Regions from separate parts of the Phenylobacterium sp. LjRoot225 genome, predicted to be linked through region 2. Evidence: riboswitches for the same ligand, from Rfam matches in the RefSeq annotation. Region 2 holds a riboswitch; each other region holds the start of a gene.
The links. Region 2 has a riboswitch for cobalamin ahead of ACSQ2B_RS09300 (DUF1636 family protein). Riboswitches for the same ligand answer to the same signal wherever they lie in the genome.
Positions count from the first base shown of each region.

Region 1: another riboswitch for cobalamin. It lies ahead of ACSQ2B_RS03450 (TonB-dependent receptor plug domain-containing protein); the one in region 2 lies ahead of ACSQ2B_RS09300 (DUF1636 family protein).
Region 3: another riboswitch for cobalamin. It lies ahead of ACSQ2B_RS23350 (TonB-dependent receptor); the one in region 2 lies ahead of ACSQ2B_RS09300 (DUF1636 family protein).

Region 1 covers NZ_CAXUPL020000001.1:724,917-729,660, reverse strand. The annotation lists gene ACSQ2B_RS03470 (IlvD/Edd family dehydratase) at 1-621, opposite strand, end outside; gene ACSQ2B_RS03465 (sugar MFS transporter) at 715-2,034, shown strand; gene ACSQ2B_RS03460 (GNAT family N-acetyltransferase) at 2,031-2,570, shown strand; gene cobU (bifunctional adenosylcobinamide kinase/adenosylcobinamide-phosphate guanylyltransferase) at 2,640-3,158, opposite strand; cobalamin riboswitch at 3,200-3,385, shown strand; gene ACSQ2B_RS03450 (TonB-dependent receptor plug domain-containing protein) at 3,520-4,744, shown strand, end outside.
Region 2 covers NZ_CAXUPL020000001.1:1,978,563-1,983,306, forward strand. The annotation lists gene ACSQ2B_RS09285 (calcium:proton antiporter) at 15-1,088, opposite strand; gene ACSQ2B_RS09290 (DUF4336 domain-containing protein) at 1,419-2,012, shown strand; gene ACSQ2B_RS09295 (septal ring lytic transglycosylase RlpA family protein) at 2,205-2,630, shown strand; cobalamin riboswitch at 2,756-2,971, shown strand; gene ACSQ2B_RS09300 (DUF1636 family protein) at 3,090-3,488, shown strand; gene cobW (cobalamin biosynthesis protein CobW) at 3,485-4,528, shown strand; gene cobN (cobaltochelatase subunit CobN) at 4,533-4,744, shown strand, end outside.
Region 3 covers NZ_CAXUPL020000004.1:690,750-695,493, forward strand. The annotation lists gene ACSQ2B_RS23350 (TonB-dependent receptor) at 1-1,973, opposite strand, end outside; cobalamin riboswitch at 2,142-2,376, opposite strand; gene ACSQ2B_RS23355 (hypothetical protein) at 2,484-2,771, opposite strand; gene ACSQ2B_RS23360 (DUF1059 domain-containing protein) at 3,081-3,272, shown strand; gene ACSQ2B_RS23365 (pirin family protein) at 3,285-4,178, opposite strand; gene ACSQ2B_RS23370 (Lrp/AsnC family transcriptional regulator) at 4,307-4,744, opposite strand, start outside.

The sequences.
Region 1 (4,744 bases), 1.3 Mb from region 2:
GCCCATGGTGTTGCAGTAGCCGGTCGACGGCGCCGAAGAGGCCACCAGCTTGACGAAGCCCTCCTGGTCGATCTCGCCGGACGCCAGCATTTCGCGGGCCTTCCAGACGATGGTCCCCGACCCGGTCCGCTCGCCCTTGTGCCAGCCGTTGAGCATCGGGCCGACCGAGAGCGCGATGGCCGGCAGGTTCACCGTCGCCGCCGCCATCAGGCAGGCCGGCGTTGTCTTGTCGCAGCCGATCGTCAGCACCACGCCGTCCAGCGGATAGCCGTAGAGCACCTCCACGAGGCCGAGATAGGCGAGGTTGCGGTCGAGACCGGCGGTCGGCCGCTTGCCGGTCTCCTGGATCGGGTGGACCGGAAATTCGATGGCGATGCCGCCCGCCTCGCGGATCCCCTCGCGCACCCGCTCGGCCAGCACCAGGTGATGTCGGTTGCAGGGGCTGAGGTCCGAGCCGGTCTGGGCGATGCCGATGATCGGCCGACCGCTCCGCAGTTCCTCAAGGCTGAGCCCAAAATTTAGGTAGCGCTCCAAATAGAGCGCGGTCATGTCGATGTTGTCGGGGTTGTCGAACCAGGCGGCGGAACGCAGCTTGCGAGGCTTCATCGACGTGTCGGTCATGGGTGATCCTAGGCGGCGCGGGCGATCGCGTTGACGGTGTCCATCAGCGGATATACTCAGACAATAACGAGATCAATGCCCTGTGGAGGACCTGTGCCCGGCCCTGTTCCAACTTCTCTCGCCGCCGCTCGGCCCCCCAAAGGGGCGTCGTCCGCGGCCTACCGGCCGGCGCTGATCCTGCTGGCGAGCCTCTTCTTCATGTGGGGGTTCATCACGGTCATCAACAACACGCTGCTCCCGCACCTGCGCAGCGTGTTCGAGCTCAACTACACGCAAACGACGTTGATCGAATCGACCTGGTTCGTCGGCTATCTCATCGCATCGCTCCCCGCCGCCAAATTGATCGAGCGGATCGGCTATCAGAAAGCGCTGGTCGTCGGGCTGGCGGTGATGACCGCGGGCTCGCTCGGCATGATCCTGGCGGCGTGGCTGCCGTCTTACGGCGTGACCCTGGCGTCCCTTTTCACCGTGTCGTGCGGGATCGCGCTGCTGCAGGTCGCGGCCAACCCCTATGTCGCGGTGATCGGTCCGCCCGAATCGTCCGAATCTCGCCTCACCCTGGTGCAGGCGTTCAACACGACGGGCGACGTGCTGGCGATCGTCTTCGGCCGCTATTTAATCCTCGGCCGCACCACCGGCGGCACGTCGGCGGAGGGCACCCACCTCAGCTACGCGCAGCGCATGGCCGACGCGCAGGCGACCATGCTGCCCTATCTAATCGTCGCGATAGTGCTGGCGCTGCTGACCATCGTCATAGCTCGCGCGCATCTGCCAGCGCTGGGCGCTGCCGCGCGCCGCGCCAATGCCGAGGAGCGCCGCCATTTGTCGCTCTGGCGGCATCGCAACCTGGTGCTCGGCTGCGGTGCGATCTTCCTCTACGTGCTGGCCGAGATCGGCGTCGGCAACCTGTTCATAAACTTCGCCTCTCAGCCGAGCATCGCCAACATCACGCACGAGCAGGCGGCCTTTTACCTCACCTTCGTGTGGGGCGGGATGATGGTCGGCCGCTTCGCCGGCGCCTTCATCATGCGCCGGTTCGCACCCGAGAAAGTGCTCGCGGTGTTCGCGCTCGGGGCGCTCGTCTCTGCGCTCGTCGCGACCTTCGTGCAGGGGCCGGGCGCGATGTACGGGCTGATCGCGATCGGGCTGTTCCACTCGGTCATGTTCCCGACGATCTTCGCGCTGGCGATCCGCGGGCTCGGCCCGCTGACCGAGGAGGGCTCGGGGCTGCTGATCATGTCGATCGCGGGCGGCGCACTGGTGTTCATCCAGGGCAACATTGCGGACCGCTACGGCATCCAATGGGCGTTCATCGTCACTGTTTTGTGCGAGCTGTACGTGCTGTTCTACGCGCTGTGGGGCAGCAAGCCGACCGGGCCGGAGGTGCTTCCCGCGCCGCAGCTAGCGAAGTGATCGAAACCGCCCGGCTGATCCTGCGGCCATTCCGCAAGGAGGACCGGGCGCCCTTCGCCGCGATCAACGGCGACCCGCGGGTCAGCGACTGGCTGGGCGGCCCGATCGATCGGGCCGCCAGCGACGCCGCCATCGACCGCATCAGCGCCCACATCGGCGAGCACGGCTTCGGCTTCTGGGCGGCGGAGCGGAAGGCCGACGGACGGCTGATCGGCATGATCGGCTTGAAGCAGATGGCTCCGGACCTGCCGCCCGCGCCGGCGATCGAGGCCGGCTGGCGGCTCAGCCCCGACGTCTGGGGCCAGGGCTTCGCCGTCGAGGGCGGGCGCGCCGCGATCGGTTGGGGCTTCGCCTATTTGGCCGCCAATGAAATCATCGCCATCACCGCGGTGGACAATCTCCGCTCTCGCGCCGTTATGGAAAAGGTCGGCATGGTCGAGCAGCCGGCGTGGGCTTTCGACCATCCCGGATTGGTGGAAAACCATCCGCTGCGTCGCCACGTCGTCTATGCGGCGACGGCGCCCTCTCCGACCTAGCTTCTGACTGCTCTCACATCATCCGGTCATCCCCGCTTTCGCGGGGATGAACGGTGTTGGAAATTGGTCCTAACCCTTCAGCGCCAGCGGCAGTCCGGCGAACATCACCGTCACCTGGTCGGCGCGCTCGGCGGCGCGGCGGTTAAGCCGTCCGGCCTCGTCGCGGAAGCGCCGGGCGAGCGCGTTCTCCGGCACGATGCTCATGCCGACCTCGTTGGAGACGAGGATGACCTCGCCGGCCGTGCGGCCCGCGGCGTCCAGCAGCGCCTCGGTCGCAGCCTCCAGGTCGCGCTCGGCGAACATCAGGTTGCTGAGCCACAGGGTTAGGCAGTCGACGACGGCGCATTCTTCCGCCGAAATCCCGGCGATCGCCTCGGCCACCTCCAGCGGCGTCTCCAGGGTTCGCCAGGCGGGGCCGCGCTCGGCGCGGTGACGGGCGATCCGCTCGCCCATCTCCGCATCCAGGGCTTCGGCGGTGGCGATCATCACCGGCGAACCGCCGCGCGCCCGCGCCTCGGCCTCGGCCAGCGCCTGGGCGTGCGCGCTCTTTCCCGAGCGCGCGCCGCCGATGATCAGCCGAAGCCCCATTCGAACACCCCTGGTTTGACGCCCGGAGACAGCACGCCTATAGCGCCTCCCACGCAACGGGTTCCCGTAAGGGATCAAAAGGGAACTGGGTGAAAAACCTGGGCTGTCCCCGCAACTGTAAGCGGCGAGCGCGATCTCACTAGCCACTGGGCCCGCCAAGGTCTGGGAAGGCGGGATCGAGCGATTGAGCCGTGAGCCAGGAGACCTGCCTGTCGCGGTCGTCATTCGGCGAGGTCGGGGATGGCCTTGGCGGACGGGTGAAACCCCGGTTCGGCGACGTCTTGTCCGGCTGCGTGCGCGCGGGACGGGCGCGTCGCGCCCCGACTGCGCCAGGCGGCCTTCGTCAGAGGGGGTCCTCGCCTTGAAGTCCAAACTGTTCATCTCCACCGCCATCGGCGTCTTCGCCGCAGCCGCGCCCATGGCCCATGCGGCCGAGATCGAGATTCCGCGCGTCGACGAGATCGTCGTCGTGGCCAACCGCTCGCCCGAGCGCGCCGATCGCGTCGGCCAGCAGATCACCGTGCTGACGTCGGAAGACCTCAAGGCGCAGCAGACGCCGGTGCTCACCGAAATCCTGAGCCGCACGCCGGGGATCAGCTTCGCCCGCAATGGCGGCGTCGGCGCCACGACCCAGGTCTATATCCGCGGCGCCGAACCCGGCCAGAGCGTGATCCTGATCGACGGGGTCAAGCTCAACGACCCCTCCTCCACCGACACCGGCTTCAACTTCGGCAACCTGCTGGTCGGCGACATCGAGCGGGTGGAGATCCTGCGCGGCCCGCAGTCAGTGCTGTGGGGCAGTCAGGCGATTGGCGGGGTGATCAACCTGATCACCGCCGGGCCCAAGGCGCGCTTTGAGAGCGACGTTGTCGCCGAGGGGGGCTCGAACAACTGGGGCTACGGCCGGGTCGGCGTCGGCGGCAAGTCGGAGCGGGTCACCTGGCGCGCCACGGCGGCCTATCTGACGACGACCGGCGTCTCCGCCTTCGACGAGCACAAGGGCGGGGCGGAGTCCGACGGCTATCGCAACGTGGGCGCCAGCGCCAAGGCCGAGATCAAGGTCACTGACCGGCTGTCCCTGGACCTGCGCACGGTCTATTCCCGCGGCCGCAACGAATTCGACGGCTTTCCGCCGCCCAACTTCACCTTCAGCGACACCCGCGAATACGGCGTGACCGAGGACCTCGTCGGCTATGCGGGCGCCAACCTCGCCCTGCTGGACGGCCGCCTCACCAACCGTCTCGCCGTCGCCTACACGCACACCGATCGCCAGCTGTTCAACCCCGACCAGCCGTTGACCGACGTCACCTTCCGCGCGACGGGCCACAACCGGCGCTTCGAATATCAGGGCGCCTTCGCCCTTACCCCGACCTGGAAGGCGGTCTTCGGAGCTGAAAGCGAGCGCTCGACGATGCGCAGCGCCTCGCCCTCCGATTTCGATCCCAACCCGGCTTCGATCCGCCGCAGCGCCGACATCGACGGGATCTACGCCCAGCTTCGCGGCGACCTCGCCCCCGGCCTGATGGTCAGCGGCGGGGTGCGTCATGACCGTCACGACGACTTCGGCGGTCACACGGTCGGCCAGG
Region 2 (4,744 bases):
CGCGCGCCGAGTTGTCAGGGCACGATGAGCAAGTAGGCGAATACAGCGAAGATGACGAGGTGCACCGCGCCGTGAAGCACGGTCGTCCGACCGCCGCCGAGCGTCAGGGCGGACACGACGAAGGTCAGGGCGAGCATCACGGTTTCCTTGGCCCCAAGGCCCAAGATGAGCGGCTCGCCCAGCCAGACGGCCACCGCAGCCACGGCCGGAATGGTCAACGAAATGGATGCGAGCCCCGACCCGAGCGCGAGATTCAAGCTGGTCTGCAGGCGATCGCGCCGGGCCGCGGCGATGGCGGCGGCGCCTTCGGGCAGCAGCACCAGGGAGGCGACGACAGCGCCGACGAGGGCGGCCGGCTGGCCCACGCCAAGGCTGCGCACGGCGGACTCGATGGGGTAGGACAGCGTCTTCGCGAGCAGAACGACGGCGCCGAGGGCGACGAGCAGCAGGACGGCCGAGACCCCAGTCAACCGGTTGCTAGGCCGTTCGGCGTGGACGTCCTCGTTTTCTGGCGTGTTTTCCGGGAGGAAGTAGTCGCGGTGCCGAACCGTCTGCACGAATAGGAACACGCCGTAGAGCACCAGGGACGCCGCCGACACGAAGATCAATTGGTCGGCCCTGAACACCGGGCCGGCGAGCGAGGTGGTGAAGACGGGCAGGATCAACGTCAGCGTGGCTGAGGTGGCCAGCACAGTCAGGAAGGCGGCGGCTCCAGGCGCTTGGAAACCTTGCGAGCCGTGCCTGACGCCGCCGAGAATGACGCACAGACCGACGATGCCGTTCAGCACGATCATGACGGTTGCGAACAGGGTGTCGCGCGCCAGGGTGGGGCTGCCGCCGCCGTCCGAGAGCATGATGGAGATGATCAGCGCCGACTCGATCACGGTCACCGCTGCGGCGAGCACCAAGGTGCCGAACGGCTCGCCGACCCGGTGGGCGATGACCTCCGCGTGGTGAACGGCTGCGAAGACGGCGCCGATCAAGGCGGCGAACAAGATGAAGGCTCCGGCCCCAAAAGCCGCGTCCGGCCGCGTGGTGAGGAGGAGCAGCCACCCAAGTATGGGCAGCGCCAAGGACCAGATGGGCACGCCGCCGAGTCTCCTTGCGAATGGCATGCTCGCTCCCCGGCCCCCTGGCCGCCCGCCAGCCCGGCCTGCTTCGTCACACCCTTGAGAGGCAGTGTCGAGCCTTGGTCTGCTTTGCAGGCAGCCATCCCGGCCGACCGGACGCTCCGCCGCGCAGACACGGATAGCGCGCGATCCAGACGTGGCCATGTAGTACTGGGGTGCGCCCTCCACGAGGACCAGCTTTGAGCGCGCCGGCCCTGCAGCTCTTTGGCGACGACATCTGGATCGCCGATGGGACCGAAACCGCGGTAGCCGGCTTCCGGTATCCCACGCGGATGGTTCGTCATCCGCCTGAAGGACGCAGAGCTCTTCGTCTGGTCCCCCGTCTTCTACACAGAAGGGCTCGGCGCCGAGGTGGCGGCGCTGGGCGAGGTGCGCCATCTGGTGGCCCCCAATTCGCTGCACCACCTGTTCCTGGACGCATGGCGCCAAGCCTTTCCAGAGGCCCGGCTCTACGCCGCCCCGGGCCTGCGCCCGCGCCGGCCTGACCTCATATTCGACGCGGATCTGGGTGACGAGCCGCCGCCCGAATGGGCGCAGGACATCGACCAGGTGCTTGTGCAGGGCAACAGGATCACCACCGAAGTGGTCTTCTTCCACCGACGCAGCCGCACGGTCATCTTCACCGACCTGATCCAGCACTTTCGGCCCGGCTGGTTCACCGGATGGCGGGCGCTGGTGGCGCGGTTGGACCTCATGGTCGCAAACGAGCCCTCGGCGCCCCGGAAGTTCCGCGTCGCCTTCATCGACCGCCGGGCGGCGCGCGCCGCCATCCGCCGGATCCTCGCCTGGCCATTCGAGAAGGTCCTGATGGCCCACGGCGCGCCCGTCGAACATGATGGCCGGGCCCTCATCGCCCGCGCCTTTCATTGGCTAAGGCCCTGAGCGCCAGGTTCAAACCGGCGGGGTGGACGCCCCCCGACGACATCGACGTGCCAAAGTGGAGGTGTTGAAGCACCACTACGAAGGAGGCGTCCGTGGGCGAGGTTACAACGATCGGGCTGGATCTGGCTGAGAGCACCTTCCAGCTGGCTCGCGGCGGGCGGATCGGTTGCGGGGCTCCGGCGTTTGCCAGCGGTGGAAAAACGGCGTTACTCAGTCGAGTTCGTCCGCAGCCGCGCTGCCGCGCTGGCCTTTTTCCTCGTGGCGCTGAGCGCGTGCGATCGCGAAGCGGATCGTCCCAATGTCGCGGCCGCGCCGCCCGCGCCGGTCCAGACCGGCGTCGCATCCTACTACGCGCCGGAACTGGCCGGCAAAACCACCGCCAGCGGTGAGCCGCATGATCCCAACGCCCTCACGGCCGCCAGTCGTTCGCTCCCGCTTGGGGCGACCGCCAAGGTCACCAACGCTGAGAGCGGCCAGTCCGTGACGGTCGAGGTCAATGATCGCGGGCCCTACGCCAAGAACCGCATCCTCGACGTCTCGCCGAAAGCCGCCGAGCATCTCGGCTTCAAGGATGAGGGCGTGGCTAAGGTCGCGGTCCAGCCGCTGCCGGAGCGATGAGGTGACGACAAGCTGCAGCGGCTAGGCGCGGCACGCAACCCGCAAGGCGTCGGCGGAACACAAGGTCGAGAGCGTCTCCCGCCGTCGCCGCCCGGTTACGGCGCATTGACAGTCCGCGGCTCCTTGCTTAGCTCGCTCGCGATGGTCCGTCCGCAAGGATGGTGAAAAGGGAATGTCGTGCGGGGCCCGCCCCAAATCGGCAGCTGCCCCCGCAACTGTAAGCGGAAAGCCGCTCGTCTAATCGCCACTGGGATCGCGCCTCACGGGGATCGCGCCTGGGAAGGCCGACGAGCAGCGTTCGATCCGTGAGCCAGGAGACCTGCCATCGAAACATGACTGCGAAACCGGGCGGGGCGCCTCGGTCGCGAGCGGTGCGATGAGCACCTCCCCTCGGGCCGGTCCCAAAGGGCAGTCGGCGTCCCACGCTCGCGTCCTCGGACGCAGGATGGAGGACCGTCGATGGCCGGGACGACCGCAGAGGTCTGCGTTCATGTCTGCGTGACCTGCAAGGCCGATGAGGCTTGCGAGGACGACGCCGAGCGCCCCGGCCAGCGGTTTCGCCGCGCGCTCGACGACGCGCGCGCCGACGGCGACGCCGACTGGCTGGAGATCCGCGAGGTCAACTGCCTGGCCTCCTGCGAGCGCGGCTGCGCCGCCGCCATCTCCATGGCCGGCAAGTGGAGCTATCTGCTCGGCCGGCTGAACCCCGCCAAGGCGGCGGATTTCCTCACCTACGCCACGACCTATCGCGCTTCGAAGACCGGCCTCGTCCTGCCCTCGAAGCGGCCCGCCTCGCTGCACGACGCCGTGCTCGGGCGGATGCCCTCGCTTGTCCCAGCCGCCGGAGATCTCCTGTGACCGCACCGCTTTCGACGGGCAAGACGCCCGTCACCATCATCACGGGCTTCCTGGGCGCCGGGAAGACCACCCTGGTGCGCAACCTGCTGGAGCAGGCCGCGGGCCGCCGGCTCGCGGTCATCGTCAACGAGTTCGGCGAACAGGGCGTGGACGGCGAAACCCTGAAATCCTGCGGGATCCCGGGCTGCGCCGAGGTCGACATCGTCGAGTTGTCGAACGGCTGCCTCTGCTGCACCGTGGCCGACGACTTCGTGCCGACGATCGAGGCGCTGCTGGCCAGGCCCCAGCCGCCGGAGCACATCCTGATCGAGACCTCGGGCCTGGCCCTGCCCAAACCGCTCTTGAAGGCCTTCGGCTGGCCGTCGGTGCGCTCGCGCCTGACCGTCGACGGGGTGATCGCGGTGATCGACGGCCCGGCGGTGGCCGCGGGCCGCTTCGCCGACGACCCCGCGGCGGTCGCCGCCCAGCAGGCGCTGGACCCCAGCCTCGACCACGACAACCCCCTGGCCGAGGTCTACGAAGACCAGCTGTCGGCGGCCGACCTGGTCATCCTCAACAAGACCGACCTGCTGGACGCCGCGGAGATCGCCGAAGTCACCCGCCAGATTACGGCGCATCTGCCCCGCGCGGTGAAGGTGACCCCGGCCCGCGACGGCCGGGCCGACCTCGCCGCCCTGCTGGGCCTGCACGCCGCGGCGGAGAACGACCTGGACGCGCGGCCCTCGCACCACGACGGCGCCGACGATCACGAACACGACGACTTCGAGAGCTTCCTGGTCAGCATCCCGGAGATCGCCGATCCGGACGCCTTCGCCGCCCGGCTGAAGTCCGTGGTCGAGGCGCATGACATCCTGCGGGTGAAGGGCTTCCTCGCCGTGTCCGGCAAGCCGATGCGCCTGGCGCTGCAGGGTGTCGGCGCGCGTTTTCGCCAGCAGTTCGACCGGTCGTGGACGGCTGACGAGGCGCGCGCCGGACACCTGGTGGTGATCGGCCAGACCGGGCTCGACCGCGCCGCCATCACGGCTGGGATCCTCGCCTAAGCCGATGCACCTGCTGGTCCGGGAGACGCGCTCGCTCGACGAGACCGAGATCGCCGAGGATCTCGGGCAGAGCCCGGCTGAGCTGGTCGTGCTCTCCTTCTCCGACGCGGACCTGACGGCGCTGGCGGCGGCCTGGGCTCGGCTGGGACCTGAGCGGCCGAGCCTGCGGCTGGCGAACCTCGCTCGCCTGCGCCATCCGATGTCGGTCGACCTCTA
Region 3 (4,744 bases), on a different contig from region 2:
ACGGGGGCCAGGTCGACCGCCGGGATGAAGGACTCGTAGTCGTAGGCCATGTCCTTGTCGCGGCTGTCGAGGATGTTCAGCACCTCGGCGTAGATCTCCACGTCGCGGCTCTTCCAGGCCCCGCGGGCGTTGACGACGGTGCTGCCCTTGTCGCGCTGGGAATTGTCCTCGATCAGCGGATAGGGGCCCAGATGGCGCACGCGCAGACTGCCTTCCCAGTGCTCTGAGACGGCGGACACGCCGAGCGATGCGGCGTTCTCGAAGGCGTTCGGGATGTGGTCGCCGTTGTCGTAGCGCGCGTGGCTGGCGGTGTAGTTGGCGTCGAGCGCCAGCCAGGGCAGCGGCCGCCAGAAGCCGACGAGTTCATAGCCGCGCCGGCGGCTGGCGCCGGTCGGCTCGACAGCGTTGCTGTCGCCGACGAACTTCAGCTCGCTGCCCACGTTCAGCCACCAGTAGGTCGCCGTCAGGGTCAGGTTGGCGTGCTGGAAGCGGGCGCCCACCTCCTTGCCCGTGCCGTGCACGAGGACGGGGACCGGCGTAGCGGTCACCGCGCCGCGCACGTCGTTGGAGTGGAAACCCCGTCCCCAATCGGCATAGAGCTCGACCTGGTCGCTCAGCCGATAGGCGAGGGTCACCTTGGGCGAGACGATCTGGTCGTGGCCGGAGCCCTCGCCGAGGGCGGCGGCCGCCGCATCCAGCGCCCGGACGTCGTAGTGGTAGTAGTCGCCGCGCAGGCCGCCGATGATCCGCAGCCGCTCGGTCGCCTGCCAGGACGCCTCGCCGTAGGCCGAGGCCGACGCCTCCTTCACGCGGTAGAGGCCGAGGGATTCGACGAACGCGCGATCGTCGGTGTGCGTGACCCCGACCTTGCTGATGTCGTCGTAGCGGTTTTCGGTCCCGAGCATGAGGTCGAGCCCCGGAGCCAGGCGCCAGGTCCGTTCCGCCTTCACGCCGAAGATCCGTCGGCGGTCGTATTGGTGGATCTGGGCGCTCGTCCCGTCCGCGTTGGCGTAGGTCGGGTTGGAGAACATGTCCCAGTCGTAGGCCTGGGCATAGGCGTTGGCGCGCCAGGCTTCGCCGGTCAGCCGGGCGCTGGCGATGAAGCGCATGGTCTGCCCGGTCGCTGACGGATCGGGGGAGCAGAAGACCTCCGGGCAGGTCGGCGTGCCGATGATCCGTTCGGGGATCTGCTCGGTCGGGTTCCAGGTCGCGCGGTAGGCGTGGGCGGTCAGCTCGAGCTGGCCCAGCGAGGTGTCGTGGGCGTATTTCAGAAATCCCGCATAGTGCCGAAGGCGCTCGGGCTCTTCCCAGGGTCCGTCGTAGACCTTGGCTTGGCCGACCAGGGTCAGGTCGCCGCCGCCGAGATCATGGGCCGTGCCGCCCGCCGCCGCCCGGCGCCAGCCGTAGGAGCCGACCTCCGCCGAGACCCAGGGGCGGTCGTAGCCGTCGAGGGTGGTCATGTAGGCGGCGCCCGCCAGGGCGAAGTCGCCGCCGTCGGCGCGGTAGGGGCCTTTGCGATAGTCCTCGCGGCCGATGATTTCCGGGATCAGGCCGTTGAGGTCGAGATAGCCCTGGCCGTGGCCGTGGCTGCGGAAGTTCATCTGCACGTCGTCGATATAGGTGGTGAAGTCCGACCCGTGGTCGAGGTTGAAGCCGCGCAGGAAGTACTGGTTGGCCTTGCCGCTGCCGGAGTGCTGAGCGGCGATCATCCCCGGCACCGCCTCGAGCAGCTCGGCCACCCGCAGCAGCGGGCGAACCAGCAGGTCGGAGCCGGCCACCGTGCCCTCGCTCGCCGCCTGGGCCACGCCGATCTTGGACTCGCCGCGGCCGAAGACCACGACCTCCCCGACGGAGCCGGCGGCGGTCGCGATGGCGGGCGCCTCATCCGCCCGGGCCGATCCGAAGGCGGCGAGCGCCCATGGGGCCGCCATGAGAAGGGCCGCTGTCCGGGCCTTGAAAACTGCTTTAGTCATTCTAGTCCTGCCGAGCGCGATGAGACGCGGCGGGACCTCCGCCGGCGGACAGCCAGGCGGTCGCACCGGTCGCACGAGCGCTCGCGCACGGCCGGCGTCGAGGCGGTCTCCGCCTCCTGTCGTCGCTCGACGGGGTTCCGTCGCCTCGGCCATCCCCTGGGCCAGGGCAAGAGCGACATGCGCCAGCCGGTCTCCTGGCTCACGGGTCAAGGCGTGGTGCGCGGCCTTCCCAGGGCGGGCTCCATGGAACCTTCCCCAGTGGCTGCGGTCCGGGCTGGCCGGACCACGATGCGCACTACGCTCGCCGCTTACAGTTGCAGGGACAGCCCCGGCTTCCGGTCCTGGAGGACCGTCACCGTGTTCCCGTAAAGCCCTCGCGGGCGCCGGCGCGATGTAGATGACGCCGGTATGCCGACGCCACAGCGCCGCTTAGGGGGTTTTCATTGCGGCGCCAAGGCGCCTGTTCGGGCGCCTTGGCTCAGGCGGGCTCAACGATCCGCTTCGTTCGCCTCAGAGGTTCGAAAGGCCCGTCTGCAGGTCGGCCGCATCCATGGCGGGGCTCAGCTCGAAGGTGGCGTTCAGACCCGTGAAGAAGGGCTCGGCCAGCGGCGGCATCTGGGCGGGCGAGGCCAGATCGAACACCGCGACCATGGTGCGCTTGCCGTCCAGGGCGGTGAACCAGACCCCCTCCGGCTTGGCGGCCTCCATGAAGCCTTGGACGATCTTTGGCAGGCTGCCGTCCTTGATCGCCCGGTTGGCGGCGTCGACCTCCATCTGAACCTTCAGAAACATGCGCATGGCTCGCTCCCTTTCGCCTCGAGGGGTCGCTGACGACCGGATGATGGCTTGCACCCGGATGCAGGTGTTCAATCACTGCAAATGACGCCCTGGGCGCCGAATTCAGCTCGACGTTCGGCGCTTGAGCCGCTGGAGGGCGCGGCGCCGTCGAGGGGCGACGCCCGGGCGCGTCGCGGTTTCTGCAAGAGAGCCGACGGCGCGCGCAACGAGGGGCTGACCTGAACGTTTTTCGGCAGATCCGATGCGACAGGCCGGCGGACGGCGGTGAGACCCTCGGCGGCCTGAGCGAGAGGGAAGAAGGAGGACGTCATGCGCAAGTACATCGACTGTCGCGAGGTCCCGAGTGAAAGCCACTGCACGGTCGCCATCTCCGCAGACACGGAGCGTGAACTCGAAGAGGCCGCCGTGCAGCACGCCACGGCGGTGCACCAGCACCAGGACACGCCGGAGCTGCGCGCCATGATCCGGCAGGCCATCCACGAGGGCCAGCCGGCCGCCTGAGCTCAGGCGCCCTCAGCTCATTGGATTGGCCGGCGGCGCAGGGTCGCCGGGGAGCGGGATGAACTCCTTGTCGTCGGCGTCGGGCAGCTTCATGCGGCCGGCGCGCCAGTCGGCCTTGGCCTGCTCCAGCCGCGCCTTCGAAGAGGCGACGAAGTTCCACTCGATGAAGCGCGGTCCGATCGGCTCGCCGCCCAGCAGCATGACCACGGCCGGGGTCACGGCGCGAAGGGTGACAGCATCGCCGGGCGCGAAGACGGCCATCTGGCCATCATGCAGCTGGCGGCCATCCACCTCGACGACGCCCTGGGCGACGTAGGCCGCGCGCTCGGAATATTCCGGCGGCAGCTCGGCGACGGCGTCCGCCGCCAATGTCCAGTGGACGTAGAACAGCGGCGAGAAGGTCTGCACCGGCGAGCGCGCGCCGAAGGCCGCCCCGGCGATCAGCCGCGCGCTCAGCCCAGGCGCCTCAAAGGCGGGAAGCTCGCTCGCGGCGTAGTGATCGAAGGACGGCGCAGTTTCCTCGTCCGCCACCGGCAGGGCGATCCAGGTCTGGATGCCATCCATGCGCCCGCCGTGGGCGCGCAAGGTCTCGAACCGCTCGGAATGGGTGATGCCGCGCCCGGCGGTCATCCAGTTGACCTCGCCGGGGCGGATCGGCTGGGTGACTCCGGTGGAGTCCCGGTGGGTCATCTCACCCTCGAACAGATAGGAGAGGGTGGAGAGGCCGATGTGCGGATGCGGCCGCACGTCCACCGACTTCGGAAAGCCCGCGGGGAACTCCGCCGGCCCCATGTGGTCGAAGAAGATGAAGGGCCCGACCATGCGCCGCGGGGCGTAGGGCAGCACGCGGCCCACCTCGAACCCGCCGAGGTCCTTGCGCCGCTGGTCGATGACGAGCTCGATCATAGCCTGTCTCCCATGGTTCCTACGGCCAAACGCAGGGTCTGTGTCATAGGCTTGAACGCCCCTTCAGTCAGCTTCGCTGACAGCTCCCCTGCGAAGCCGACGGAGGGGGCGTTGCGGCGTTGGCCGGGCTACCCCTGCGCGCTCACATAGGCGCTGATCAGGCCGAGGGGCGCGGCGGTGGTGTGTTTCACCGAGCGGATGACGATCCGGCTTTCGATGTTGGAGATCAAACCCAGCGACAGGAGGCGGTCGCGCAGGAAGGTGTCGAAGGCGTGCATGTCGCGGGTGACGACCCGCAGCTCGTAGTCGGCGGAGCCGGTGACGGTGGCGCACTGCACCACCTCGGCCATCTTGGCGATCGCCAGCTCGAAGGCCTCGAGGTTGTCCTTGGTCGGCAAGGTGAGCTTGACCGTGCAGTAGACCTCGAAGGTCAGGCCCAGACGATCGCGATCGAGAATGGTCACCCGGCGCAGGATGATGCCGGAGTCTTCCAGCCGCTTGATCCGCCGCCAGCAGGGGCTGGAGGACAATCCGACCCGGTCGGCGATCTCGGCGACCGATAAGCC